DNA from 4 places in the Paenibacillus sp. 11B genome. Region 3 is predicted to be linked to each of the others. Evidence: riboswitches for the same ligand, from Rfam matches in the RefSeq annotation. Region 3 holds a riboswitch; each other region holds the start of a gene.
What was found. Region 3 has a riboswitch for thiamine pyrophosphate ahead of Q0V21_RS23195 (ABC transporter ATP-binding protein). Riboswitches for the same ligand answer to the same signal wherever they lie in the genome.
Positions count from the first base shown of each region.

Region 1 (7,370 bases), on a different contig from region 3:
GCTGGTGAATGGTGTACTTATTCCCATCACGGCCTATTTCATGCAACGCTTCTCGACACGGCAATTATTTCAAGCTTCGATGTTTATTTTCCTCATCGGTACGATTATATCTGCCCTTGCGAGCAATTTCGGTACACTGTTGACAGGCCGTATGGTTCAAGCAGCCGGTGCTGGTATTATCATGCCATTGTTAATGCATGTCATTCTAACCTTGTTCACTCCTGAGAAAAGAGGCGCCGCAATGGGCATGGTCGGTTTTGCCATCATTTTCGCTCCGGCGATTGGGCCGACCCTTGCTGGTTATATTCTTGAAAATTACACATGGCAAACGATGTTTTACGGAATGATTCCACTAACCGTTATCGTTATTGGTTTTGCGTTTGTATACCTCAAGAATGTATCGGAACGAGTCAATACCAAATTCGACACACTCAGTGTATTGCTGTCCACGATTGGATTTGGTGCATTACTGTATGGCTTCAGCCGGGCGGGAAGTCTGGGATGGTCAAGTGCAGAAGTCATCATATGCCTTGCAGCAGGAGTTGTTTCTCTTGGACTATTCACATGGAGACAACTTGCATCTGCAAATCCCCTGCTCGATCTGCGGGCCTTCAAGTATAATATGTTCTCTCTGACCACGATCATTAATATCGCGATCACGATGATCATGTATGCTGATATGATGCTGCTTCCGTTATACCTCCAAAATGCACGGGGTTACACTGCATTGGAGTCCGGATTATTGCTGCTTCCAGGAGCGCTTGTCATGGGCTTCCTGATGCCGATTACGGGTAGATTGTTTGACCGTTTTGGCGCAAAATGGCTGGCGATTATCGGGATGGTTATCACAATCGTAACCACTATCGGGTTCATTGATTTGACCGATTCTACCAGCTACACCTACCTGGTATTAATGTCAACAGGTCGCCGAATTGGTATGGCCTTGCTCATGATGCCAATTCAAACGGCAGGTTTGAATCAGCTGCCACCACGACTTGGACCACACGGTACAGCGATATCCAATACCGTTAGACAAGTGGCTGGCGCAGTTGGTACTTCATTACTCGTGAGTGTAATGACCAGTCGTACAATGACACATGCGCAAGATATGGTTGCAACGGGTGCAGCCAACGGATTAACGAAGCAGCAGTTGGGAATGGAGTCCATGATTCAGGGAATTAATGATGCTTACGTTGTCATTATCGGCATTGCTGTTCTCGGATTGTTACTTTCCTTCTTCATTAAACGTACCAAACAGGCAACAGAGGACGATTCCAAACAGCCTGTAAGACAAAAAGTCTCCATGAATACAAATTAAAAATAGCATTTACATGAATTGCATCTTGTATAGTGCTTGGTATCTTATACAAAAAAGCGGCAGTCCGGACCCTATGCTTTACGTCCAATCTGCCGCTTTTTGTGTATTGAATTATGAATAATAGTCTTCTCACATAAGTAAGCTCAACTTCGTTATCGTTTCATTTCGTGCTCCCCATCGGGACACTCCTGATTTGTTCGAGATATGATCTGCAATTCTTGACAATCCTGCCTGCCTCGCCTTGAAGAGAACCCGATTCAAATTCCGTCTGAAATGCCTGTAGAGTTACTTCCAACATGGAAATATTGATCTCTTTCTGTTCGACTAAGCAAAGCAGCCCTTTTGTCAGTTCTTTCGCTTTAATAGACACTTCCGATTGGAGAATGGCATAACTGAATTTCTGAAGACCTGCAATCAGGCTGTTTTTATCCAGCGCAATGTCTTTGGAATCAGGAGCAATCATCGAAAGACTAGGAAAATCGATAATATGCTCCTGTCTTTCCAGCATGGAACGCAGTAAAATTTCAATATAATTCAGCACTTTTGGCACAAGATGACTCCAATCCGGTTGGTCGAGATGGAAATTTCTCCACGTATTTGAGATTTGATGTACCATGCCAAAACAAAAAATAGCTCCTTCAAAAGCAAAGGGTTTTAATTCTTCGCCAAATACCTGTACCAGTCTTTCCGATAACCAATTTAACTGCATGCGAGTCAGATTTGCCACATCACATTTCCCAGAATAAAAGCCTGTCCAGAATAGCTCCACAACACGCTGTTTTTCAGGCAAAATCATCGGCATCATAATCTGATCCACCAGTAAATCAAAATCGGAAGCATAGCTTTGACTCTCCAAATTTTTGCGAATCATCATGTCTTCCTGTACACGTTGCTCCAGAATAGCAAGAATACAATCATCTTTCGAACTAAAGAATTTATAAAATGTTCCTTTGGACACACCCGACTCATCTAGGATCATTTGTATGGAGGTGCTGGTCACTCCATGTTTCTCAAAGAGCACAAGAGCAGAGTCCAATAACATTTGTTTCCGTTTATTCATAAGTTCCCCCTGGATGATTTCGGTGGTTCACGTCACGATATCTTGATCATCTAGCGTAAATCCACTGCAAACATCAGATGCTCCTTCCATATCCCCCTGATTTTAATATTCTGGCGATCCATCTCCTGGAAGCCCGCCTTAAGCAGCACTCGGATCGATCCGGCATTGTTGGGCAGCGCACCTGCCTCCACGCGTTTTATTCCCGCATCATTCACGGCAAAATTCAGTGCTAATCCAAGGGCTTCACTCATGTAGCCCTTGCCATTGTGCGCCTGGTCGAGCACATAACCTACGATCCATTTTTGGGCGGAATCCAGTTCAAGCTCGAACAGAGAGATCTCCCCAATGAGCTCATTTGCCGTGTTCAGGAAGATTCCGAAAGAATAACGCTTCCCTTCTTCCCTGGCCTTGTTCCAACCTTCAAGCAGGGTGACCTGACCCTCCAGCGTATAGAATGTCTCCGATCGTTCACTTGCCGAAATCTCTTCAAAAACAGCCCGATTGCGGAGCTGTACATCCAGCACTGATGCCGCGTCCTCCATGTTCAAAAATCGTAAATAGATGCGTTCTCCACGATTGTTCATCTGTATGTTCATCCTTGTCTCTGGTTGTAGTCTATTTCATCATTAGAAGTACGAGAGTTTCCGTTTATACGCCATATCCCAGAACAGATATTCAAATTCAACGCTTCTTCTGAATATGTCCTCAATGGCTTCCAGTTCCTGCTCGGTTTTATGTTCACATAATGCATCCAGTGTATCATAGAACCATTCGAATGAGTCGCGGAATTCATCACTTGCATAATTTTCGATCCAAGTCTGATAGAAATTACCCTCTAATGAATCCCGATATTGTTCTTTTAATCTTGTGGCATAGTCGTAATACGTCCACGCACAAGGGAAAATGACGGCGATGATTTCGGCAACCCCGCCTGTTTGAGCAACACTCATCATATTTGACGTATATGCCTTGTTGAAAAGAGATGGTTTGACAGTATGATGTTCATCCAGCGTTATCCCAAATTCATTCATGTAATTCCGATGCAAATCCATTTCTTCGTACAGAATAGCGTGTTGAATAACCGTAAAATTCGTCATCAGTTTTTCATCCGCAGCCTTCACTGCACCCATCGCAAAAATCTTCGCATATTCAATCAGATATGTATAGTCCTGGAGTAGATAAAACTTAAACGCTTCCTGATCCAGTGTGCCTTTCCCCATCTCGTGTAAAAAAGGATGATTGTATCCATCTTCCCATACGGTTATGGACTTGTCTTTTAACGTTCTTGAAAATGACATGATCAGTTCTCCTTTGTCCAAATCATATTGTCCCATCTGCAATCCCGCTATTGCTTCCTGTTATGAAATATACACACCAAAAAGCCCTTGTCCTAATTTCGGCAAGGGCAAAAAATAACATGAGTACATGTCATTTGCTCCCTACGTCAGTATTAACTAACAGGTTCAAAGGGTCAGGTTTTAACCTTCTCAACTGCGAACAGTCCCCCTGCAAATTGCTCAGGCTTATTACAACATGTGTATCTCCAAATGTCAAACTATTCCTATTAATCTTCGAGTTTGCCTAATTCCTCTTGCAAGCTCTTCAGACGGGTGCGAATGGTTTCAATCCTATTCTGCACTTCACTTAACTGGTTCAAATCCCTTTCGTATGCCTGTTGCTCTTCCTTGGCTTTTGCCAATTCATCCTCTGCAACGCCAATCTGGTGCTCCAGATATATGATATCTGAAGAGCTGCCGTGAGTTAAACGCTGTGAATATGTCATGGTTCACCTCATTTCTGGTCTTCCATTGCTTTTCCTATATTATATGGCTGAATATCGATATCCAAATCCATACCCAGAGCCAATTTGGCCAGTTGACTTCCTATAAAGGGCCCCATCGTCAGACCTGATGCTCCAAGCCCGTTGGCTGTGATCAAGCCATCCCAACCAGGAACAGCACCCATTACCGGAAGAAAACCCGGTGTGAACGGACGGAAGCCTACTCTCACTTCCTGAAACGTGCTATCAGCTAAACCAGGAGCCAGTTCCAATCCTTTATTCAATATTTCCTGCATTCCGCCTGCGGTTACTCTTGTATCATAGCCTTCAATATCATTTTCGTGAGTCGCCCCAATCACAATCTTCTGTTGATCAAAGGCTAACAAATATTGATCCGAAGGAGGCATGACCACAGGCCATTTCTCAGTATCTTCTCGATCGTGAACCTGCAAATGCATAATTTGCGCCTTCTGATAATGAACCTTAAAATCAATGCCCAAGGGCTTGAATAGTTCATTGGCCCAAGCGCCGGCACACACAATAACCTCGTCAGCCGATATGACTTTCCCGTCAACAACTACTCCAGTTACCCGATTCGACTCATGTTGAAGTGTCGCGTCCCCATCAATCAGGACCGCTCCATTTCGCTGTGCCGATCGGATCAAGGCATCGCGCAGCGCACGGCCATCGATACGCGCAGCACCGCTGATGTATACGGATTGAAAAGTTTCCTCTAGTAGAGGAAAACGCTGATGGGTTTCTTTTGCATCCAACAGGGTAATATCACCAATCTCCGGTGCATCTTCTTTACGAAGATGTGCCCGTTCCTGCATCTTGTTGAGTTTCTCCACATCGGTATGAATACTAAGCGCACCCACTTGAGCGTAACCCGTTTCCGTTTCCCCTTCACTCTTAAGTTCTTCAATCAACCCGGGATAGAAACGTGCACCTGCCTTGGCAAGCTGATACCAATCCTGATTGCGGCGTTGGGATAACCAGGGACAGATAATCCCGGCAGCGGCATCCGTAGCCTGCCCTCGATCTTTCCGATCTATAATAAGGACCTCTGCACCCCATTTTGCTAATTGATAGGCTGTTGATGCCCCAAGAATTCCTGATCCTATGACGATGACTTTCTTCATGATTGCATTCCTTTCCTAAATCAATGTATCCATTATAGCCTATACTGTTCGACATGATAATGGCAAGGCATCGGCATGGTGATACATATTCCTAAAAGGTTTTCGGTAAAAGCTCATCGGATTGAAAACATTATTTAAATTACTGTTATTTATGTAATATAATTCAAATCAAGTTTCTTTTAACGCAGTATCCGCGCCATTTACGCACACGACCTTTAACGAAATGAGGAATAACACAACGATGCCGAAACGTAGTATGGGGAATTCGCTGGATACCGATATGCCACTTATGATTACAGGCCAAAACCAGCTGACCGTAGATGAATTGATCCATTGGAGCGACCATTCACGGGATTACGGTCCGAAGCAGCGAATCGGTGAACAGATTCAGAATGTTATAGTCCTGGTTGACTGGCACAATAATGGTGTAAAGCATGGAATCCCTCCTGTTGGATATGATGGAATGCGTGCAAAAGCGGCTTGAAACGGTATTGGGTTCAGTGCAGATTATCAACCTCCTTGTCGCAAATTCACTGTCTTAATTTGGTAATGATTTGAATCTACTAGAAATTTATATCATTTTTTTGTAAGTTTAAAATCTTAAATTATGAACACTGTTAATTTTTGAATATGTATCCCTAAGATCCATTTAATGCTTTAGAGCATTTTCGTTAGCTATCCACGCAAAAAAACACGCCCAGAGCCACTCCGTATCCATTGACACGGTTGACTACCAGACGTGCTTCAAATATAACAATACATCATTCCATATATTTAGCGGCTACGATCTGGCCTTGAAGCCATGATAGAACGTATCCACAACCAGAGAAGCTGCCGATTTACGAGCAATATCACCACTTACTACCTGCTGCCAAGTCAGAAACAAGATAGAATACAGCACATCTACAATCCAGTTTTTATTGACATCCGGACGAAAATAATTCTTTTGCTGCAACAAGCTGACCGCATGCAGTATCGGCTCTCTTAGCTTCGAATCTGCTCCTTCGATCTCAGGGTTGTAGTGAATAGCTGCATCATGGGTAAGGAAAAATATTTTATCTCCTAACGGAATGAGCACTTCAATCAGTTCCGGAATATACGTTTCACAGTTTTCCTCATCCAGATGAATGTTTTGCATGGCCTCACTTACAACCTCAATCGCACGCAAGCCCAGATAAACCATTAATTGTTCGCGACTCTCCACATAACGATGCAGGGTCGCAATGCCGATTTTTGCAGACTCTGCGATGTCATTCATGGATGCATTGGGCTTTTCAATTAGCAGTTTGGTTGCTTCGTCCAGAATGGAGTTAAGTCTCGTTTGCTTCATCGATGTCAGTTCTTTTTTCAACGGGTTTACACCTCTTGGGGAGTTTATTCTATATATTGATTCAATAATCCATCATTTGAGTGGGATATGACTATAAAATTATAGCATAGTTCCTCGCCATACCAATATCTGAACGTGACAAACATCCTCAAATATGGCTGATGTAAATGGAAAACTTAAAAGCCGCCTTTCGGCGGCTTTTAGTATCTATAACATTCCCCGTTGCTTATAGCTCGATAATTCTCGTTGCAATATTTGCGCAAAATTCACTGTCATGCTCTACAAACAGAAGGGTCGGGGAATACTCCAACAGCAACTCTTCAATTTGCATACGTGAGATGACATCCACAAAATTGAGAGGTTCATCCCAAACGTGCAAATGAGCTTTCTCACTGAGACTTTTGGCAATTAGCACTTTCTTTTTTTGGCCTGCGCTATACGTTGAGATATCCTTCTCCAACTGCAATCTGGAAAAATCCAGCTTTCTTAATATGGATTTAAACAGGCTTTCATCAATACTCTGAGCGGCTGCAAAGTCAGATAAATGGCCTCCGAGATCAGACGTGTCCTGTGACACATACGAGATTTTAAGCTGGTGATCCTTCCGAAAAAGGCCTGTATAAGGGATATTCTCACCACAAATCAGTTTAAGGATGCTTGATTTTCCAGATCCATTTTGACCATAAAGGGCGATACGATCCCCTTTTTCAACCGTGAAACTCACGTCCTTACAAACGACA
Region 1 covers NZ_JAUKNS010000002.1:419,524-426,893, forward strand. Annotated here, with positions in the region: gene Q0V21_RS10340 (DHA2 family efflux MFS transporter permease subunit) at 1-1,318, shown strand, start outside; gene Q0V21_RS10345 (TetR/AcrR family transcriptional regulator) at 1,479-2,378, opposite strand; gene Q0V21_RS10350 (GNAT family N-acetyltransferase) at 2,429-2,962, opposite strand; gene tenA (thiaminase II) at 3,005-3,676, opposite strand; TPP riboswitch at 3,798-3,896, opposite strand; gene Q0V21_RS10360 (hypothetical protein) at 3,943-4,161, opposite strand; gene Q0V21_RS10365 (NAD(P)/FAD-dependent oxidoreductase) at 4,170-5,300, opposite strand; gene Q0V21_RS10370 (hypothetical protein) at 5,542-5,784, shown strand; gene Q0V21_RS10375 (TetR/AcrR family transcriptional regulator) at 6,082-6,651, opposite strand; gene Q0V21_RS10380 (Lsa family ABC-F type ribosomal protection protein) at 6,857-7,370, opposite strand, start outside.
Region 1: linked by a shared signal. The riboswitch ahead of tenA (thiaminase II) and the one ahead of Q0V21_RS23195 (ABC transporter ATP-binding protein) in region 3 are both predicted to bind thiamine pyrophosphate.

Region 2 (7,370 bases), on a different contig from region 3:
CCTTATTGGGCAGGCCCAGATGTTCTTTTGGCGTAACATAACAGAGCATCGACGTACCGAACCAACCGATCATCGCTGCCCCAATCGCCGAGGTAATATGGTCATATCCCGGTGCAATATCGGTCGTCAGCGGTCCCAAAGTATAGAACGGCGCTTCCTTGCAAATCTCCATTTGCAGATCGACATTCTCCTTGATCTTGTGCATCGGCACATGTCCCGGACCTTCGATCATCACCTGCACATCATGCTTCCAGGCGATTTGTGTCAGTTCACCAAGCGTAGCCAGTTCCGCCATCTGGGCTTCGTCATTAGCATCGTAGATGCTTCCTGGGCGCAGCCCGTCTCCAAGAGAGAACGCCACGTCATACCTTTTCATAATCTCGCAGATTTCTTCAAAATGGGTATACAGAAAATTCTCCTGATGATGCGCAAGGCACCATGCTGCCATGATGGACCCGCCCCGTGACACAATGCCTGTCATGCGCTTGGCGGTCATCGGGATATAACGCAGCAGCACGCCTGCATGGATCGTAAAGTAATCCACGCCCTGCTCTGCCTGCTCAATGAGCGTGTCACGATACAACTCCCAGGTCAGTGCTTCGGCTTCACCATTGACCTTCTCCAGCGCCTGATAGAGCGGCACCGTTCCGATCGGTACCGGAGAATTGCGGATGATCCATTCCCGAGTCGTATGAATGTCCTTGCCTGTGGAAAGATCCATCACCGTATCTGACCCCCAGCGTACCGCCCAAGTCATCTTCTCCACCTCTTCCTCGATAGAGGACGATACGGCAGAGTTTCCGATGTTCGCATTAATCTTCACATGAAAATGACGCCCGATCAGCATCGGCTCACTCTCCGGGTGATTGATGTTCGACGGAAGGATCGCCCTGCCACTCGCCAGCTCCTGTCGAACAAACTCCGGCTCCACGCCTTCACGAATGGCTGCGAACTCCATCTCCGGCGTGATGATTCCCTGTCGTGCATAATGCATCTGGGTCACGCTGCGCCCAGCTATTCCTCGCAAGGGTTGACCACGCAACCCTGGATACTCCTCGGCTCCAGCTCGCTTCCATCCTGGCTTCAGACCGTTATCTTCCGGCTTTACCGTCCGTCCCCGGTAAGCTTCAACATCTTCACGCTCCGTAATCCATCGCGTACGCAGCGCTGGCAGACCTGCGCGGATATCGGCATGAAATCCGGGATCGGTCATCGGCCCGCTCGTATCATAGACACGCAGCGGTTCGTTATGCTCCACTCCTTGGGGAGTATTCGTGTCATGAAGGGCAATTTCACGCTCCGGTACAGCAATGTCCGGTCGAGAGCCATAAATGTAAACTTTGCGGCTGCCCGGGAAGGGCTGAACCCGTCCGGTCGCCCCTTTTTCTTTTGCCAACTGCTGATCCTGCTCGTCCTGTCCCATCGTTCTGTTCCCTTTACTCATCGCTCTTGTCTCCTCCTCATTGGTGATCGTCTGGATTAAAATGCTTGCGCACTTGTCCCGAATCATCCACAACATAGATAAAGAAAGAGCGACCATACGACAGAAAGCAGGGACATCACATTTAGTAATACGTAGGCAGTGAATGCAAATGAACTCTATCCCAGAAGCTTGGCAGATGCTCCCCGGTACTTTGCCCAAAAGCAGTTCTGGCAGCTTCTTCCGCCTGTTTACTATATAAAAAAAGCCGGTTCCCAAGGGAACCGGCTTATGTCCATCACCAATAACGCACCTTATAAAGGCTCCATAGCGGAGCCCATCCATAGGTCACATCATGTGGTGTTCGTGGTCGTATCGCCGATTACTTCCCTACGCTGGTATGATCCAGATCAGGTGCAAAGGGTCCGGAATCTCATGCGATTCCGTCTCAGTCCGGACAATTCGGACTCCCCCAGTAACGTTAACAAGTTGCAGCATTTAAGCCGCAAATGCATATTCAATTATGCTGGCCCCGTTAGGCCGTCCATTACAGAGTAGCGCAACCGAATCATAAAAACAACCTTTATATTCAGAAAATAAAATCAGGATAACATGAGTCCCATCTGTGTAGCAGCCTCCTTCAGCACAGGTGCGTATTCATGCAACGTCTCCTGGGAAAGGCGACTAACAGGCCCGGATACCGACAAGGCAGCAGCGATGTTGCCTTTCCGATCCAGGATGGGGACAGATACTGCCGCAGCTCCCGGTTCACGTTCCTCATAACTTGTTGCGTAGCCATATTCCAGAATGTCTTTCATCTGTGCCAAATATACTTTGGGATCGATAAATACCGGCCATTCCGGTCCATTCATCAGATCTTCACGGTCTTCCTCGGTGGCAAAAGCCATGAGCACTTTGCTGGACGCTCCAACGGATAGCGGAAGTCTGACTCCCACCGGAGCCACCCGGCGAATCGCCTGATCACTCTGCACAGCTTGAATCCGAATCCGCTCACTGCCATCACGCAGATATAAGCTTACGGTTTCGCCCAGTCGATCCCTCAGCCGCTCCATCGCAGGAAGGAGCAGAATGGCAGGATCATCGCTGCGAGACATATGGGCAGACAGCTCCCAGATGCGTATGCCGAGTCGATACTTCTCGGTGGCTGCATCCCGGATCACGAACCCTTTCTCCTCCAAAGTAGCCATCAGACGATGGACTGTACTTTTGTGCAGACCGATCTGAGTGGCAATTTCCGTGAGTCCCAGATCACTGCGCGTTGTAAAACACAATAATATATCCAGCGCCCGCTCTACAGCCCGGACGGTTAACTTTCGGTCTTCCATGGCATATTGCCCTCCTCATGTTTCATCACATGAAACTTGGTTACATAAATTATATGAGAAACGGTCTCATCTGTAAACTAAAAAGCGCCAATTGGAAGAGAGATAATTGTAAATATTTTCTTTTTATAAATCAAAATCCCCTGCAATTTGCACCCTAAGGAAATGTTAACCATATATCTTCAGAACTATATAACAATTGCGTAACAAATGGCTCCAATCAATTGACTTTGACTATATTGGAACATACGATAAAGATATATTAAATTAAGATTTTGCTTCATACGTAGTCAGAAAAATCGTTTATCCGCTCTGTTCGTCTCGTTGTTATCTTCATTTGATTTTTAAAGGAGGGGCAATCATGTATCCGACATCCCAGAGCGAAGCCCCGCTGCAAACGAAAGTGTCAGATCTGCCTTCTTCGTTATCACCGAGGCTGATCCGGTTCAAACATATTGTCGTGGCGCTGTTGCTCTCCGTTGTATTTTTTCTGCTCTTTTGTTTCATTGCACTACACGGTTATATTGCTTGGGTATTATCCAATCCAACGGTAGCGCCTGTCTTCTCCAATCCCATGCAGGCCAAGAACATGAAGTATCAAGACATCACGTTTCCGGCAGCAGACGGCAGTCGAACAATGCAGGGTTGGTATATTCCGGCTGACGATAATGCAAACAAAACCATCATATTCAGCCATGGATATGGTGCGAATCGTGAAGAAACCTGGGTACCAATGTATGACCTTGCCCATTATGCCCATCAACTTGGCTTCAATGTGGTGATGTTCGATTACGGTTTCGCTTCCCAGGTGAACAAAGCTGTCGCTACAGGCGGCAAAGCCGAATCCCAGCAGCTGCTTGGCGCAATCCAGTTTGCGAAGCAGCGCGGAGCTCAGGAGCTTGTTGTATGGGGCTTCTCCATGGGTGCAGGTACAGCCCTCCAGACTGGGCTGATTACCAAAGATGTGGATGCGATGATTCTGGACAGCACGTTCCTGCTTGAGCCGGATACACTGTACCATAACATCCATAATCAGATTGATCTGCCGCGTCAACCTACGCTGCAGATTATGAATCTGCTGTTCCCCATTCTGAACGGGACCGGATTGCAGCAGATTCCGTATCAGGAAGTGAAAAAGGAAGATTATCCGTTCCCTATTTTCTTCATCCATGGTACCGAGGATGAGAAAGCTCCTTACCCGATTGCGGAGCTGCTCGCTGCCAACCAGACCAATCCGTATTCCGATGAATGGATTGTGGATGGTGCGCATCATGAGCTGATCTTCCGGGAGCATCCGAAGGAATACCTGCGTCGTGTCTCCACATTCCTGAGTCATGTAACGAAGACGAGCAGCGATGATGTGGAAAATACCAATGCCGGAGAATCGTGAAGATCCGGTAATTCAAGAGCTCCTATACGGGGCTCTTTTTTTTGTGTACATAGGACAACATGACTGGAGAATATACTTTTGGGACGTAATTAAAGACAGCTCTAGCTTGTATATTACAAAATTGAGCGAACCGGGGGGATCCAATTTTATTTTTACTGCTGGATCTAGATTTGAATCCATTTGAACGGAGGTTTACCACTTATGAATTGGTATGGATATGGACATCTGCTGCCTCTGCGGGTACTTGAAGAAGTTCGTTTCTGGAAAGAGCAAGAAAAGGAACATACGATTGTCATCAGTGCATTGATTCCTGATCTTGAACCCGCATATGTCCAATGGTTTGCAGAATGGGAAGCCATCTTTGAGAACAGCGAAAGAGTCGCGAATCAGCTGTTGAAGCAAATACTGCCGGGAACCCAGCCTCCTGCCCCCTACATCATTCGCTGTATTGAACAGCTCGTGGCTGCGGCCTGCGCACAATCGCGAGAGTTCATTAGACAGCTATATGTCCTCCTGGAGCAAAGCACTGTTGTTCAGTCTGTCCCACTTGCCAAATTGGTTATTTTACATTTCATTCGCGAATCCGAGTATTTCCTGGGGGTACTCGAAACGCTGAAACAACATGGAGCTATGCGAGATTCGGTGTCTGAATCAACTTTTTCACTGGAACATATCCTTCAAACCTCGGGGCAACCGGCTGATTCCAACGTACACATTGCATCAACGTCCGTATCTGGACAGTCCAATCGTGAAGCTGTAGAAAATCCGTCTTCGGCTGTGGGAAAAGTCAACACCCCTCATCCATCCGTACAGGCGCAGGCTTCAGCTGCTGTTCAGTCTCCCAATGCAAACGAAGAGGGCACACCCAACGCTAACACAGCGGTGGTCAAGGAGAAACCTGTGCCGATTGGCGGACACACACTGCCTCCCCTACCTTATGCCTACAATGCGCTGGAGCCGCATATTGACGAGATGACCATGCGCATACATCATGACAAGCACCATCAATCCTACGTCGATGGACTGAACACCGCAGAGAAAAAGCTGGCAGAATCGCGTAAAAAGAACAATTTCGAACTCATCAAACATTGGGAACGTGAACTCGCGTTTAATGGTGCAGGCCATTACCTGCATACGATCTTCTGGACGATCATGAATCCCAAAGGTGGAGGTAAGCCTTCCGGCATGCTCGCAGAACAGATCAAGCGGGATTTCGGCAGCTATGAGGCGTTCAAAAATCAATTCACCGAGGCTGCCAACAAGGTGGAGGGCAGCGGGTGGGCCATGCTGGTCTGGAGCCCACGGGCGCACAGATTGGAAATTTTGCAGGCGGAGAAACACCAGAATTTATCTCAGTCCGACATCGTGCCTCTCCTACCGCTGGATGTATGGGAACACGCCTACTATCTGAAACACCAGAATGAACGCAAAAAATATATCGAGGACTGGTGGCAGGTTGTTTATTGGCCAGCTGTGGCGGAACGCTACGAAACTGCGCGCAAGCTGTTATGGCCGCCGTATTAGGATTGTCGGGCTAAGCATAGTATCGGGGAGTGCTCTGGAGCGCATTGAATCCATGGTGCAATATGTTGATGTAAAAAAGAGATATCTCCAGCTTAAAGACTGAAAGATATCTCTTGGATCGCAAAAAAAAGCAAGCCTCTTGATTCAAGAAGACTTGCTTGTATTAGAATAATCTAGGAACCTCACGCCATTAAGAGGCGCAACCCTCACAGGCAACATAATTGTCGCCAACCTGTTTGCTAATCGCGATCAGATCGCCCAGCTTGATATCTTCCTCACCTGTAAATTCAAGATCAGCGATACGTGCAATGATCAGAGCAGCAGCTTCTTCTTTGCTTGTTGCCATTTGACTGAACTCAGACTTTTCGCCTGTGGAAATGACCTCATATAAATACGTATATCTTAATGTTTCCATGTAGACACTCTCCTTCCGAAATCACATCATATCATCTCTATTACCCAATTCCAAGTCCAAGCTTCTGAACCTAATCATAACGCAGCTTCATCTGCTCAGCCGTCCGTCTGACAGCTTCCTGATCCACGGTCAACACTCGGCTTGTCTCCGCCAGGGGAAAACGCTGACGCAGTGTGCGTACCAGCGAGGCTGTATACGCCGCAGTAGAAGGGACACCCGCCAGTTCCTGCAAACTCGCCATCGTTCCGGGCCGAACATCCGGATACCCTTCGTTGGCACCGTCTGCTGCGTCCTGATAGAACTGACGCACATCTGCTGCCAGTTGATCTCCTTGTCCCTCCACGATGATAAAGGCAGTAATAATATAAGCCTTGGCCTGTCTGCGCTGGGCAATACCACAGAATTTCAGTCCACCCACACTGACATCATAATCGCCAGGACAGAAAGCACCCTCGATCTCCCCCGTACGTGCCTGACTCGACCATGGTGTTAGCGATTCAGCGATCAATGAGGCCATCTCCCGGAAATCGTCGTGAATATTGATGGCACGTCCCGGGTTGGGCAGAATCAAAGACACGTTAACGACCCCTGGATTCAGGGGAACTGCTGCACCACCGGATGGACGAACACAGACCGCTGTGCCTTGGCTTCTCATGCGTTCCATAGCTTCTACGGCCTGTGGCAATCTCCTGTCTCGCAGTCCCGCTACAAAGGCATCTGGATGCCGCCAAATGTGAGCAACAGGCAACTGACCTTCTCCCACTCGGCGGCACATGACTTCTTCCCAGGCAAATGCTTCTAGTACACTGCTCCCGGGCCGCAGGAGCGGTGTCTCCCAAATTTGCAGACGCAATGATTGATCCAGTTGCAAATGCTGCTCTGCTCCCCGCGATCCGGGTTGATCTGAATTGGACGGTATACTCATATAAGATAGCCTCCGACTAAACTAATCTGGATGAACTGAAATAATTGGGTGATCCTTATGTATCTCCTTGTGTGAATGCAAAAGTAATATATAAATAAGCCGGTTCCCCAGGGAACACGGCTTATTTATGAAAGCTTCCATTGGCACAAGCATCTATTCTTCCATTTCAGTTCCAGCAAAATTGCCGAATGGAAACAACATAATTACACCAAAGGATTCAAATGCTTCTGGCTTGTCCAACGCGTGGAATGAGCCAATCTTAATCTTTCACCAGTGACAGGAACTCTGCACGCTGTGCCGGATTGTCACGGAAAGAACCTCGCACAGCAGACGTTACCGTCTTGCTGCCCGGC
Region 2 covers NZ_JAUKNS010000011.1:8,018-15,387, forward strand. Annotated here, with positions in the region: gene thiC (phosphomethylpyrimidine synthase ThiC) at 1-1,423, opposite strand, end outside; TPP riboswitch at 1,791-1,904, opposite strand; gene Q0V21_RS31355 (IclR family transcriptional regulator) at 2,023-2,766, opposite strand; gene Q0V21_RS31360 (alpha/beta hydrolase) at 3,125-4,153, shown strand; gene Q0V21_RS31365 (Fe-Mn family superoxide dismutase) at 4,355-5,677, shown strand; gene Q0V21_RS31370 (hypothetical protein) at 5,868-6,092, opposite strand; gene Q0V21_RS31375 (lipoate--protein ligase family protein) at 6,163-7,017, opposite strand; gene folE (GTP cyclohydrolase I FolE) at 7,277-7,370, opposite strand, start outside.
Region 2: linked by a shared signal. The riboswitch ahead of thiC (phosphomethylpyrimidine synthase ThiC) and the one ahead of Q0V21_RS23195 (ABC transporter ATP-binding protein) in region 3 are both predicted to bind thiamine pyrophosphate.

Region 3 (7,370 bases):
CCAATCCCTAGCTCATCTTCGATAGCCGCCTGAATGAATGCTCGCGCCGTCGTGACGGCAGCAAGCACAGAGGAACCCTTCGCCAATTCGGCAGTAATGGCTGCAGAATACGTACATCCCGTTCCATGGGTATGTCGTGTCACCACCCGAACATTCTCCAGGTAATGAAATGACTGCCCATCATAGAGCACATCGACAATCATGCCACTTCCCTCATCATGACCACCCTTCACCAAAGCATACGTCGAGCCCATCTGCACGATCCGCTTGGCAGCTTCTTCACGCTGACCCAAATTCATAATGGACATCCCGGTGAGCAGCTCGGCTTCCGGAATATTCGGTGTCGTGATCAGTGCATGAGGCATTAACTCTGTAATTAGCGCCTGAACGGCTTCCTGTTGTAACAGGGGGGCGCCGCCTTTGGCAACCATAACCGGATCAATGACCAGATTGGACCAGGCATATTGCTGCCATTTCTCCGCGACCAGCCGAATGATCTCGGCACTGTAGAGCATGCCTGTCTTTACCGCTGAGGGCTGAAAATCATCACCGGTTGAATCTAACTGTTGAGCGATACCTTCATATGAGATAGGGAAGACGCCCTGCACACCTGTTGTATTTTGGGCAGCAATGGCTGTAATTACAGTCATGCCGTATACGCGGAGCTCCTGAAAGGTCTTCAGATCGGCCTGAATTCCAGCGCCGCCGCCATTATCCGAACCTGCGATCGTCAAAGCCTGCGCAATACTCATTGCGCACCTCCATCGATCTGGCGAACCTGTACCCGTTTTGCGATAATGTCAGGTGTCACTAGGGCCAGTTGATTCAGCAATTCGATTTGGAAGCTGCCCGGTCCCTGGTCAGCGGTACGTTCCGCCGCAATTTCTGCTGCAATGCCATAAAAAGCGAGTGCTTCCACAACGCTGTTCAGCAAATCGTCACCTGATTTCGCTATGGCTGCAAAAGCACCAATCACTGAACTGAGCAAGCAGCCAGCACCGGTCACTTGGGTAAGCAAGGCATGTCCATTACTCGTCAGGAACGTCGTTTGTCCATCCGTAATAACATCCTCTCGTCCGGTAATGACAACCACACAGCCGAGTTTTTGTGCCGCCCGTTCGGCTATTCCGACGCGATCTCCCTCGCCTTGACCTGCATCCACGCCTTTGATACTCCAGCTCTCACCGATGACATTGGCGACTTCCGCCACATTGCCACGCAATACCGTAAGGCGAAGCTCACGAAGGAGCATCTGGACCGTTTCCGTACGATAGGGGGTTGCCCCAGCTCCGACCGGATCAAGCACAACAGGCACGTTATTTGCATTCGCCGATTGACCAGCCAGGCGGATCGCTTCAACTACCCTTTCGTCCAGAGTGCCAATGTTCAATACAACCGCTCCTGAAATTTTGGCGACATCTGCCACTTCTTCATGCGCATAGGCCATAAAGGGAGATGCACCGAGTGCAAGTAAACCGTTGGCGGTAAAGGGAGCAACGACAATATTAGTAATGTTATGAACAAGTGGATTTTGCGTACGAACACGTTCCAGATAAGACATATGAGATCCTCCTTATAAATAAGCAACTTGATCAAAAATCGCAGGCAGGGATGGTTGCCTTTATATCAGTTGTTAATTCTGCAACATTTGTTGAATTATGTGGGTTCCAATAAATGATGGGAGTTAAAAACTATTCACGGATAGCTGTAAAGTCCATTTGTAAAGCTTAATTCAAGATCCAAATCCTCGATAAGAATTCTATTCGTCCAGGAACTGAATCCCGAATCTACTCAGGTAGTTCCGACATGGATAATGAATGACAACTTTCGAATTTTGCTTGATCTCATTCAGCAAGCGATTTCCTTACTCGCCCTGCAAGTTAATAAAAGCATCCTCAGCCTTCACGGAATCTGGAATCAATTCACTTTGGAGCAGCCATGCACGAACGTTTTCCCAAGACGAGGCGTCCTGTCCACCAAACGGCTGACCTTCTTCATTCATCAGGGGCAGTAAAATATTCAAGCTTTTGGTTTCGATCTCCGGGTCAAGCGGAGAGGTTTCGTTCTCATGTGCGAGCAGAATGTTCAACGCGTCCTCGGGGTGTTCCGTTACGTATTTCTGTCCTTCCTGTATGGCTTTGATAAAGCGTGTAAGCTGATCCTTTTTCGTTTCAATGCCCACCTCACTTGCAGTGAGGACCAGTTCATAATAATCAGGTACGCCGTAATCGACGGGATTGAATGAATTTATCGCATGGCCTTCTTTTTCCAAAATCAATAGCTCATGGTTAATAAAACCACCCATAATGGCATCCGCCTGTCCGGAAGCGAGGGAAGGAATCAGGTCGAATCCCACATCCACAAGATCCATCTTGTCAGGATTACCTCCATCCTGGATGATCATCGTACGCACCATCGCTTCGTACAGGGGAATTGAGGAATAGCCGACAGTGAGCCCTTCAAGATCTTTTGGCGACTTTACTTTACCATCTGCTTCAGTCAACAGATGCACAAGCGGATGCCTAACGATGGCTGCAATGGAACGTACAGGAATGTTCTCCCCACGCGCGAGCAAAATTTGCGGCTGGTAGCTTAGTGCCAGATCGATTTTCCCCGCAGCAACAAGCTTGAGTGAGTCATTCGTATCGGCGGGCATCTGGACATCGACATCCAGACCTTGGTCCGTGAAGTAACCTTTCTCCTGTGCAACATAGATGAAGGAATGTACTGCATTCGGGTACCAATCGAGCATGATGGACAGCTTATCTTTGGAATCTGATGACGTTTTGGTCGCAGATGATTCTGTATCTTTTACATCGGGAGCTGAATCAATAGCAGGTGTGTTGGTACCCGTATTTCCGCACCCGCTAACGATCAGCATCAGGGTTATAAGAAGGAGGGGGAGCAGGGAATAGATATGCTTTGTATTCATAATTTAAAGTTCCTCGTTTCCTTTTTCTGTTTTAAAATCTACCTGCATGACGTTTTGTAGCGAATCTTCTCTCCAGCCATGCAATAAGTACAAACAGGGCAATACCAAGCAGGGATAACAGCACAATAGCGGCGAACATGGCATCCGTGTTCATATTGCTCGACATTCTGCGGCTGAAATAGCCAAGGCCCTTACTTCCGCCGAGCCATTCTCCAATCGTTGCACCAACTACGCAGTACACCACAGACATCTTCAGTCCTGAAAAGAAGGAGGGAAGGGCAAGTGGAATCTGGAGTTTACGAAAAATATCCCACTTGTTGGCCCCCATCGTCAGCAGCAGTTCACGCTGTTCCGGATCACCTTGGCGCAGGCCATCATAGGTGCTCACGACAATCGGGAAGAACGCGATCAGGAATACCACCGCGACTTTGCTCCACAGCGTGTAGCCAAACCACAGGATAAAGACGGGGGACAAAGCGATTAGTGGAATCGTCTGACTAATTACGATGAAGGGATATAACGCCTTTTCAATGGATCGGTTCATATGCATGCCTGTCGCAAGTGCAATTCCGGCACCAATGGACAAGCCAAAACCAACGACAACCTCCATCAAGGTAGCAGGTAAATGTGTAGCCAACAGGAGTCGGCGATGCTCATATAGCGAACTGGCAATTGCCGTAGGGGCTGGAATGATGAAGGAGGGCACCCATCCCATATTCACAATCCACTCCCAGATGACGAGCAGTAACAGCATGAGCAAGAGAAACAGACCATAACGGGCAAGCCAACGCTTTACACTATCCTTCATGCTGCATCTCCAGTTACCGTTTCGCATGCAATTGTTCCTCCAGTAGTCGTCTCATCTGAACGAGAGCCGGTTCATAGATCATGTCTGAATGTCTTGGACGCGGCAAAGGTACCGTTATATCCTGCAGCTGTTGGCTTTGTCCCCCTGGAGTTAACAGGATAATTCGATCACTGAGCAGCAAGGCTTCTTCAATATCATGCGTGATGAACAACACGGTTTTGCCCAAACTTCCCCAGAGTTCTAGCAGCCAGCGATGCATCTCCCGTTTGGTCAGGGCATCGAGTGCACCGAATGGTTCATCCAGCAGCATCAGCTGGCCGCCTGTAAGCAGGGTGCGCAGCATTGCGACTCGCTGCCGCATGCCGCCGGACAGTTCGTACGGATACGCATGCGCGTAGCCGGATAAGCCAAATCTGTCGAGGCCAGCCAGGATGTCCGCCTGCGTCTTTGCCTTGTCCTGCCGCCCTGAAGCAAGTTCGGAGGGGAGCATGCAATTCTCCATGACGGTTCGCCAAGATAACAGGAGGTCCTTTTGCGGCATGTAGGCCACGCGTCCAAGCCGCTCTCCTTCGCGAACCCACGGAATTTCGATGGTTCCGTGGGTTGGCTCAAGCAAGCCTGCCAGCAGCTTGAAGAGAGTGCTTTTACCGGAGCCGCTGGAACCGATGAGGGAGACGAATTCGCCTTCCGCTACACGCATCGACACATTGGAGAGCACGGGGGAATCCCTTTTTTTCGGGAAAGCAAAGCTCATGTTGTGAATGGTTATGTCGTTATCCATCTCGTCCCGTTCCCCCTTCTGATTCAAACTTCAAACTGCGGGATCTTTAATTACACCTTCTGATCTGCCGCAGAACGCGAAAAAGACCCACCCATTTCCAGAGAAATGAGTGGGTCTATACGTTCAATTCATATTAAATTTCATCATTAACATGAAAAAATCCGCTTACGGATAGGCCGCTCCACTTCCCTCCGCTGGTATAATCCAGATCAGGTTCAAAGGGTCCGAATCGTTCGATTCGTCTCAGCCGCAAGGCTCCCCTAGTGCAATGTTCAAGATATGCAGTTGTGTGTTCAGCATATATCACATGCAAGTGGAATGTAAAGAGGGCGTCCTAAAAGAAGTGCGAGGAATGTGAGTTAGGAAAGTAACCCAAGATTCTAACCGTTTGAATGAACAGCGAATTAAGCTCTTCGATCAGAAGGGCAACTGCTCAGATGTACAAGTAAGAAGACGCCCGGGAAGGGAGGAAAAGAAAATTAACATGCGGGTCGATTTACCTTGGCTCTCTAACCCGATATAATAGTGGTGGCACATATGGGCCGGATCATAAATGAGGGTGGGACTGTTCTCCCTCCTGAGCAGAATGGGGACCCCGAGTTGAAAACGTTCAAGAAAGTATATATTGAGATCACAAGTATATGTAATCTGGCATGCAGCTTCTGCCCGCAGACCAAACGTGCCAAAAATTTCATTGACCCTGAAGTCTTCAACAATATATTGGATCAGATCAAACCCCATACCAAGCATATTTATTTACATGTCAAAGGTGAGCCGCTGCTTCATCCCAAAATTGATTTGTTACTCGATTCCGCGCATGAGAAGGGGTTCAAGGTTAACATTACGACGAATGGTACACTGCTGCCCAAGACCCAACACAAGTTGCTCGGCAAACCGGCGCTGCGTCAGATGAACTTTTCTTTGCACAGCTTTGATGGACACGAAGGTTCGACAGATCGTGAGGGCTATCTGGGCAATGTGTTGTCTTTTGTCCGGGAAGCAGTGAAGCACAATGTTATTATTTCTTTCCGTCTCTGGAATCTGACACAGGATAACTTCACAAATGCCCAGATGAACCGTAACCGGGAGACGCTGGAGGTTCTTGAACGGGAGTTTAATCTGGATTTCCGCATTGAGGAAAAGGTGGTGCCAGGCAGCGGTGTGAAAATTGCGCATAATGTGTACCTCAATCAGGATCACGAATTCCAATGGCCGAGTCTGGATGCACCGGAAGATGACGGTAAAGGCTTCTGTCATGCGCTTCGCAGTCAAGCAGCTGTGCTTGTCGATGGAACTGTGGTTCCATGCTGCCTCGACGGTGAGGGTGTAATTAACTTGGGCAACGTTCACGAAAAGTCGTTCTCGGAGATAGTAGATGGTGAACGAGCAAACAATCTGTTCTATGGTTTCTCCAAACGGGAAGCGGTGGAGGAATTATGTCGGAAGTGCGGATATCGTCAACGGTTTGGAGCCTAAAGTGTAATTTTTAAATAAAATCAGAGATCAAAATAATAGAGACCACATTGTCTGGAAACAGATGAAGTGGTCTTTCATTTTTTCTCAGAACGATAAAGGAGCATCTAACCATAGATTACGAGTTGTAAATGAAGCATACCCGAAGTTGAGATCGGCACATCCGATGTTGAAGTGCGCTGCAAAAAATGCCGAGATCACAGGCATGATGCTGTCGTTTCTATATCTAAGCTAATGATTATTATCGTAACATCCCTTTTTTGGTAGGATTAGGGTAGGTTCCGAACCAGAGGTGCACCTCTGAAGGGGTTCCGTAAGGACAAGCTCTTGCTTGTACGCCAAATATCAGAATAAGGGAGGATTTAAGTTATGAAAAAAATGTTGACGTTGTTGCTGTCCGCCGGTCTGGTCGCTTCATTATTTGGTGCAATCCCCGCTTTAGCTGCACCTACCGTTGTAAACTCAACAATTATTGTAGCCAAGGGTGAAACGTTTGACGGCAAAGGCCAAACCTATGTAGCTAACCCCTCCACACTGGGAGATGGATCTCAAGCAGAAGATCAGAAGCCGGTATTTCGCTTGGAGGCAGGCGCTACGCTCAAAAATGTGATTATCGGTTCGCCTGCAGCTGATGGTGTTCATTGTTACGGTAACTGTACGATATCAAATGTGGTTTGGGAGGATGTAGGCGAGGATGCTCTGACTCTGAAGTCAGCCGGCACGGTCAACATTACGGGCGGGGCAGCTTACAAAGCCTATGATAAAGTGTTTCAAATCAATGCAGCGGGGACGATTAACATTAAAAATTTCCGTGCAGACGATATTGGCAAGCTGGTGCGTCAAAATGGTGGAACAACCTTCGCCGTGAACATGACGCTCGACAACTCGGACATTTCCAATGTCAAAGATTCTATTATGCGTACGGACAGCAGTACATCGCAAGGGAAAATTACAAATACACGTTACTCCAAAGTACCGACCTTGTTCAAAGGCTTTGCATCAGGCAAAACAAGTCAATCCGGGAATACACAATATTAAATACGGGGCGTGGCGGTTCGTAATCATTTTCCTATAAACGAGTTGAAGCATGCCAATTAAAAGGGGCTGTCCCATAAGTCATGACAATGACGGGGGACAACCCTTGTTGGCGTTATTTTTGGTCTAAATGAACCTGACACACGTCATTCGCTCCCGTTTGCACCGTTGTGAGATGTCAGAAGCATATTTCCGCAAGAAGAATCATATATTTAATCACTCTTTCCCCTAGGTTAAACTAGATTTTCTCTTATCGGGATTGTCACAAATACCCATGTGTTGTACAGTAGAAGCAATGAAATAAGTGAACCGGGAGCTCAATGAAGTTGGGCTGAGAGAGT
Region 3 covers NZ_JAUKNS010000005.1:241,387-248,756, reverse strand. Annotated here, with positions in the region: gene thiD (bifunctional hydroxymethylpyrimidine kinase/phosphomethylpyrimidine kinase) at 1-752, opposite strand, end outside; gene thiM (hydroxyethylthiazole kinase) at 749-1,561, opposite strand; gene Q0V21_RS23205 (ABC transporter substrate-binding protein) at 1,865-2,932, opposite strand; gene Q0V21_RS23200 (ABC transporter permease) at 2,964-3,740, opposite strand; gene Q0V21_RS23195 (ABC transporter ATP-binding protein) at 3,754-4,521, opposite strand; TPP riboswitch at 4,691-4,793, opposite strand; gene Q0V21_RS23190 (radical SAM/SPASM domain-containing protein) at 5,122-5,997, shown strand; gene Q0V21_RS23185 (pectate lyase) at 6,364-7,032, shown strand.

Region 4 (7,370 bases), on a different contig from region 3:
TTATTAGAAGTGATTTAGTTTCTTCATTGATCAGGAAGGATGAAATAGAATGACTAAGAAACGAGTTGTTATTTTTACGGGTGGAACCCTATCTCCTCAATTTCTGAAAGAAATCGGTAAGGATGACATCATTATTGCGGCCGACCGTGGAGCTTTATTTTTAATAGAACATGGGATCCAGCCGCATATTTCTGTAGGAGATTTTGATTCCATTACCAAACAGGAACGGGAGAGTGTACGAGATAACAGCGAACGGATAATCACCTGTGATCCTGTGCATAAGGATTTGACGGATACCGAGATGGCATTCGAAACAGCACTGGATTTTGAGCCTACAGACATTCTCTTGTTGGGCGCAACGGGTACACGCATGGATCATACACTGGCTAACGTACATATTATGGTCCGCGCTATGCAGCATCATATTTCCTGTACTCTGCAGGATGAACACAATTATATGATGCTAACGACCTCCGAAGCTTTTGTGGAGGACCGTGGATATGAGTACGTCTCCCTGCTCCCTCTCACCAATGAAGTTACAGGTATCACGCTGGAAGGTTTCATGTACCCGCTGGAGCAAGCCACTATACGTATGGGGCAATCTTTGGGGATTAGCAACAAACTGCTCGGAAAGTCTGGAACCGTCTCGATCGATAGTGGGTTGTTACTCATTATTCAGAGCAAAGATTAAGCTTTAGCGCAGACTTATTACGTTTTTGTAACCTGTGATTTAGATCAAAAATAATCGCATAAAACAACAAAGACCCTTGATATATCAAGGGTCTTTTCTATGTTTATAATGTTCAAGATTCGTCAATGATTAATTTTTTGACATTTTTAATGGTATTTTAATAAACAAACCCAAACCGTTGCGGCTCTAAGGACGAACAGGTTCCATCCAATTTCTAGGCTGTTACAAAGCTGTTATACTCGCTCTAGCAACTAAACGAAAACGAATTTTGGAGGTACTCACATGAAAACAAACATCTTTGTCCAAAAGGCCGTAACCGTCGGGTTGTGCGCTACACTAGGTTTTGGAGCTGTATTAATGACTAACGCACCTGTTGCACAAGCAGCAAGCGCTTCTGTATCCACAGGACAACAAATCGTGAACTATGGTAAAACCTTTACAGGAACTCCATATAAATTTGGGGCGTCAACTTCTACAACCAAAAATTTTGACTGCTCTTCCTTTATGAAATACATCTTCAAAAAGTATGGTGTTGATTTGCCACGTACATCCGTTAAGCAATCCCAAGAAGGCGTAGCTGTATCCAAAGCTAATCTGCAAGTGGGAGATCTGGTCTTCTTCTCCAGCGGCAGTCGTTCCACAGGGTCCAATATTACTCACGTAGGCGTATACGCAGGAGACGGAAAAGTTCTGCACACGTACGGATCACCAGGTGTTACTCTTTCCGACTTAAACTCGGGAAACTGGAAAAAAACATATATTAAAGCTCGCCGCGTACTGTAGTTCACATTTCAGAAAAAACGAGCGAGTGGGGCCGGATCTGATGATCCGGTCCTTTTATATTTACCCGATAAAGTTCTCTGTTCAAACAGGAGTAATGTGGAAAACAGAAATGGAGTTCGCCGCTACGACCCTTTTTAATGAGAATGAAGCATATAGCCGATCCCCCGAACGGTATGAATTAATTTGACGCTCCTCCCCTTATCCACCTTCACCCGCAAATGTTTGATATACACATCCACCACATTGGTATCCATTGCAAAATCATACCCCCACACTTCCCTTAAAATAACGCTCCGGGCACATGCCTCGTTCACATGACGGGCCAGAAACTCCAGCAATTCGTATTCTTTCGGAGTCAATACCAGATATTCACCTGCACGACTTACACGACGTGAACGCAGATTGACCTTGAGATCATGCACAACAATGATTTCTTCATCTTCCTGTGCAGCATGTGAGAACACACGTAAAAGATTTCGTATTCTGGCCATCATCACATTACCATGAATAGGTGCTTCCATCACATCATTAGCCCCGTAATCGAGTAATTCCACAATTAATTCAGGCGATATCTTGGGAGTAATCACAAGTAATGGAGAGGTGACACCCATGTGTACCAAAGATTCCAGTCCACTCTTCAGGTTATCTTCATGACAGCCTTCATTTATTAATATGATCATATTGAGATTCGTTAGTGTTAGTTCAGAAAGATCGTGCAGTTTGGTCCATTCCATTTGCTCGACTTGGTACCCTTCAGCACCCAATATGCCTTGAATAAAAGAAACCAGATCACCCCTGCCAACCAGTAATATGGATGTTTTCATGTTTTCACCCGGCCTGTCTTATACGCTGCTACCTTGGTTAGTTTCAACTACAGCTGGTCTCCACATACTTGTGACCACTGTGCATCGCAGCATTCTTGTATGTTTATCATGCCGTAAAATGAAAAAGTCCATTCCCGGAAGGAACGGACTCGAAGAATTCATTTGTTTTTATCTTTAACCAAAGTACCGATGAACCAGCGTACGCGCCTCTGCCGTGTCTTTTGTTCCATGAACAAGGACGCGCCCATCCTGAAAAATAACCATCCTGTACGCTCCAGTTGTGAAAGAAACCAAAAATGGATTGGCCTCCACTTTGCCCTCATCCAGCTTGCCGAGGCGATCAGCCGTATGCTGCAAATCCAGTTTCATTCGCCGGGAAGGACGAATCTGTACTGTATCCCTGCCACATAATACATCTGTTTTCTCCAGGTTTGAGGCTGAGAGGTACGGATAATTTGCCTTTACTCCGCAGGAAGGACAATCTTCTTTTCTGGCACCGTCAACGTTAATGGATATATATTCATTTCTCCACACATCGAATGATAGCAATTTGCGTCTAAGCGCATCTAGATTACCACTAAGAAACTTCATCGCTTCAGCAGTCTGATTCGCCGTAACCATCTGCACTGCCTGAGGGATAATGCCTGACGTATCACAGGTGTCCCCACCTAACGGAACCTCACCCAACAAACAGTTTAGACAAGGGGTTTCTCCAGGCAGAAATGTGTAGGTGATTCCATAACTGCCCACACATCCGCCATAAATCCAGGGAATGCGATACTTCTGAGACATGTCATTTATTAAAAGCCGGGTATCAAAATTATCTGTTGCATCCATGATTAAGTCTGCATTCTGAACCAATTCTTCCAGTTCATCCACTCTAACGTCCATCACTCTACCTACAACTTCAACAGTAGAGTTAATCTCCGATAGGCGCTTCTTCGCTGCCATCGCTTTAGGCATTCGCTCAGTGGCGTCTTGCTCTGTATATAACTGTTGTCGCTGCAGGTTGCTCCACTCCACATAATCACGATCTGCAATGGTAATATGGCCAATTCCCGAACGCACCAGTGTTTCTGCAATCCCCGTGCCAAGCGCACCAGCTCCAACAATCAATACTCTGCTGTTACTCAATCGATGCTGACCTTCCTTACCGATAGGTGTGTACCGTTCCTGTCTGGAATAGCGGTCTCCCTGCTCAGAGGATTGTGTCTGATTAGTCATGTATGAACCATTCCTTCCGCCGGACTACTCGCCGCTGCATAGCGCTTGACGGGAATCATGCCTGCCTCATAAGCCAGTCTGCCTGCTTCAACCCCCATTAGCATTGCTTTTGCCATCTTTACCGGGTCCCCAGATCCGGAGACAGCCGTATTCAACAATACACCGTCAGCTCCCAGCTCCATCGCATGAGCAGCGTCTTTTGGTGCACGAAGTCCTGCATCCACAATGACAGGAACGACGGCTTGTTCAATAATAATCTCCAGATTATAGGGATTAATAATTCCTCTCCCCGCCCCTATGGGCGAAGCCCCAGGCATAACGGCATGTACGCCGAGTAGTTGCAATCGTTTGGCCAGAATAACATCATCCGAGATATAAGGCAGTACCGTAAAGCCCTTTTCAAGCAAGATCTCGCAAGCTTTATAGGTTTCAATCGGGTCAGGAAGCAATGTGATTCCATCGCCGATGACTTCCACTTTTATCATATCACAAAGTCCTGAAGCCCGAGCTAATTCAGCGATTCGCACCGCCTCCTCTGCCGTTGAAGCACCCGCTGTATTAGGAAGCAGGGTATACTTTTTCAAATCCAGTGTATCCAGAAAATGCTGTTTGTTGCGATCTTCCAGATTCAAACGCCGAACTGCAAACGTTAATACTTCCGTTCCCGAGGCTTCAACCGCTTGGCTCTGCACTTCCAAATCCGAAAATTTGCCTGTACCCAGCAGTAACCTGGACTCAAACGTATACTTTCCAATCCTCAACATGGTTCAACCGCCTCCCACAAAATGTACAATTTCAATTCGATCTCCGTCTCTTAACGTTGTCGTTTCATGATATTCACGTGTTAAAATTTGCCGATTCAATTCAACTACCACGGTTTTCACTTGCAGATTAAACGAATGGAGTAATTTGTCCACACGATTTAAACGATCCTCAATATGCATGCTTTGTCCGTTGACAATGATATTCACTGCAATATCTCCTTTCGGTGTAACCGTTCCGGACTTAGGTCCTGAATACCCAGCTCTTCCGAGGTTTTACCATCAATTAAGTCAGCCATTAAGCTGCCCGTGATCGCACTAAGCAGTATGCCATTACGATAGTGTCCAAAAGCAGCGAATAAACCCGGAACACTTTCACAAGCACCCACATAAGGCAACCCATCCGGAGTCGAAGGACGTACTCCCGCCCACGCTCGGATAAAATGCGCTTCCTTCATACCAGGCAGCCAATTTGTCGCGGCTGAAAGCAGCTTCTGAATCCCTTGAACGGAGACCTTTATGTCGGTTCTTCCAGGAAGACTTGTTGCACCAATCCACACTTCTCCATTCGCTTTGGGAACAATATATATATCCTCTGCATACACCGTTTTGTCAGGTCTGTAACCGACATGGTGGGGTGAGAACTGCACGGCTGCAATTTCACCCTTCACAGGCAAAACAGGTGTATCAAGGCCCACTTGTCTCATCAATTCTTCGCCTTGTAACCCTGTAGCGATAATGACATTTCTCGAAGTCATTGTTCCAATTGAAGTCTCAATACCTTGCACTCCATTCATGTCCGTATGCAAACAGACATTCTGTACACCTTCCATCACCCTGGCACCCAGTGCCTGAGCCGATCTGACATAAGCCTGCGTTAGATTGACAGGAAGAACCTCGCTCTCGGAAGGTCTGTAATATGCGCCATACGTATCCCTGTTTAACCATGATGCTTCTTGTTGGACAGCCACTCGATCCCACCAAATATGTTCTGTAGAAAAGGAAGACGATCGTTTATTCTTGTAGCTGCTGACCTCACTGTATGAACGAAAAGGAGTAATAAATCCATGCTGTTGCAAACCCATTTCCACTCCGCTAAGTGAATGGATTCGCTCCTTCTGCTCGTGAAGTAATGCTCTGCTCTGCCGCGCAAGCTTCGCCATCACAGCATGAGTGAATTCCTCACTGTCCGCAGCAAGCATCCCGGCAGCTGCACAGGAAGTTCCCCCGCCTATTCTTGCACGCTCAACCAGAAGAACGTCGTGACCGCGGGTGGCGAGTTCACATGCAATGGCACTACCAATAACTCCTCCACCAACAATAATCGTTTCCGCATGAAGCTTGCCTCGAATCTCTGTTCCACCTTTACTCCTGAATACTGTTCCTGGATGATAACCCGAACGATTCCTGCTCTGGCTTCTTGCTTCCTCTCTCATGTTCTCATCTCCTTGGTTCGGCGTTCTCTGAATCCCTGATTGCCTGCCGCAATGAAGCGGCAGCCAGCTCCGGCTTGCTGTTCATCCAAATGGTTGAGATTACCGCAGCACCTTTGGCACCCGCAGTACGAATAGCCCTGATATTCTCCGGTCTAATCCCGCCAATCGCAATCACTGGAATCGAAACATTGGAGCATACTTCAGCCAACGCAATAAGACCTCTAGGTTCGCAATTCGGTTTACTATCGGATTCGTATACATGCCCGTAAAAGAGATAATCGGCTCCACGTTCTTCTGCAACTTTTGCTTCTTTCAGAGAATGAACTGACACGCCTACACGAAGCCGGTTCAGTCGATTTAACTCAGCCAGATCATAGCCTTCAATAGCTGCTTGACCCCAATGCACACCACCCAACCACGCATGTTGAGCCAGCTGATCTAAGCCGTTCATAACGATTCGTTTAGATGGAACACCTTGTGTTTTTAGACTTTGCGCCCAATACATCTGCTGCTCTAGGGTCAGCTTTTTTTCCCGAATGTGGATATAATCGATCCATCGCCATACTTTCTTAGCCGTATCTAGAAAAGAGTACATGTCTCCCTTACCTAGCGAAATGACATGCAGTTCAAATGATTGTGCTCCTACATGTTCATGGAAGATTGCCGTCCTGTTCGCCCTCCTCTTGCGTGCTTTAAGCTGGTATAAAACAACAAAAAAAGCCACTCCCGTAGAGGAGTGGCCACGAATTTAAAATTCATGATCAACTGAATGACTGTCGCATGCAATTACTCTATACATAACGTATAACCAACTATAAAAACCATCCATAGTCGCAACGTAGTATACCTAGAAACCGCATGATTCATCTTGCAGGCAATATCGCAAAGTCAACGATAACGCCCTTTGTCATTAGCTGAAACGCGCCACTTCCCTACGCTGGTATGATCCAGATCAGGTGCAAAGGGTCCGGAATCGCATTCTTCCATCTCAGCCGCATCGTGCGGCCCCCCTAGTGTTCATATGAAGCTGTAGCCTATGTTACCATAGACATCTTTTTTTGTCACCGTACATTTTCCATTTATTACGTTCTTTATCCATTGCTGAAGACAATCTAGTTATCGAAATAGCTCGTCTGGTATGAAGTAACTATTGTTTCTCGGACCACGCCTCAACATCCCACGTTTTGGTTACCCAGCCTTCATAAAATTCAGGTTCATGGGATACAAGCAGCACGGTACCCTTGAATTCTTGCAGGGCACGTTTCAGCTCTGCTTTGGCCGTCACATCCAAATGGTTCGTAGGCTCATCGAACAAAATCCAGTTGCTTTCACGCATCAGAAGCTTACACAAACGAACCTTCGCTTGCTCTCCACCACTAAGCGCGTTAAGCGGACGGGTGATATGCTCATTTTTCAATCCACAACGTGCAAGATGGCCCCGGACTTCATTCTGTGTCAGATGAGAGAATTCATTCCAAACATCTTCGATCGGGGTAATATTACCTGCACGTACTTCCTGTTCGAAATAAGCGGTTTCCAGATAATCACCCAAGAAAGTCTTACCACTGAGGGGTGGAATTTTCCCCAAAATGGTCTTGAGCAGTGTTGATTTACCTACACCGTTACATCCAACAATGGCAATTTTCTCGCC
Region 4 covers NZ_JAUKNS010000001.1:441,504-448,873, forward strand. Annotated here, with positions in the region: gene Q0V21_RS01940 (thiamine diphosphokinase) at 50-691, shown strand; gene Q0V21_RS01945 (C40 family peptidase) at 974-1,474, shown strand; gene Q0V21_RS01950 (response regulator transcription factor) at 1,609-2,298, opposite strand; gene Q0V21_RS01955 (MoeB/ThiF family adenylyltransferase) at 2,473-3,522, opposite strand; gene Q0V21_RS01960 (thiazole synthase) at 3,519-4,286, opposite strand; gene thiS (sulfur carrier protein ThiS) at 4,290-4,493, opposite strand; gene thiO (glycine oxidase ThiO) at 4,490-5,719, opposite strand; gene Q0V21_RS01975 (thiamine phosphate synthase) at 5,724-6,314, opposite strand; TPP riboswitch at 6,632-6,741, opposite strand; gene Q0V21_RS01980 (ABC-F family ATP-binding cassette domain-containing protein) at 6,867-7,370, opposite strand, start outside.
Region 4: linked by a shared signal. The riboswitch ahead of Q0V21_RS01975 (thiamine phosphate synthase) and the one ahead of Q0V21_RS23195 (ABC transporter ATP-binding protein) in region 3 are both predicted to bind thiamine pyrophosphate.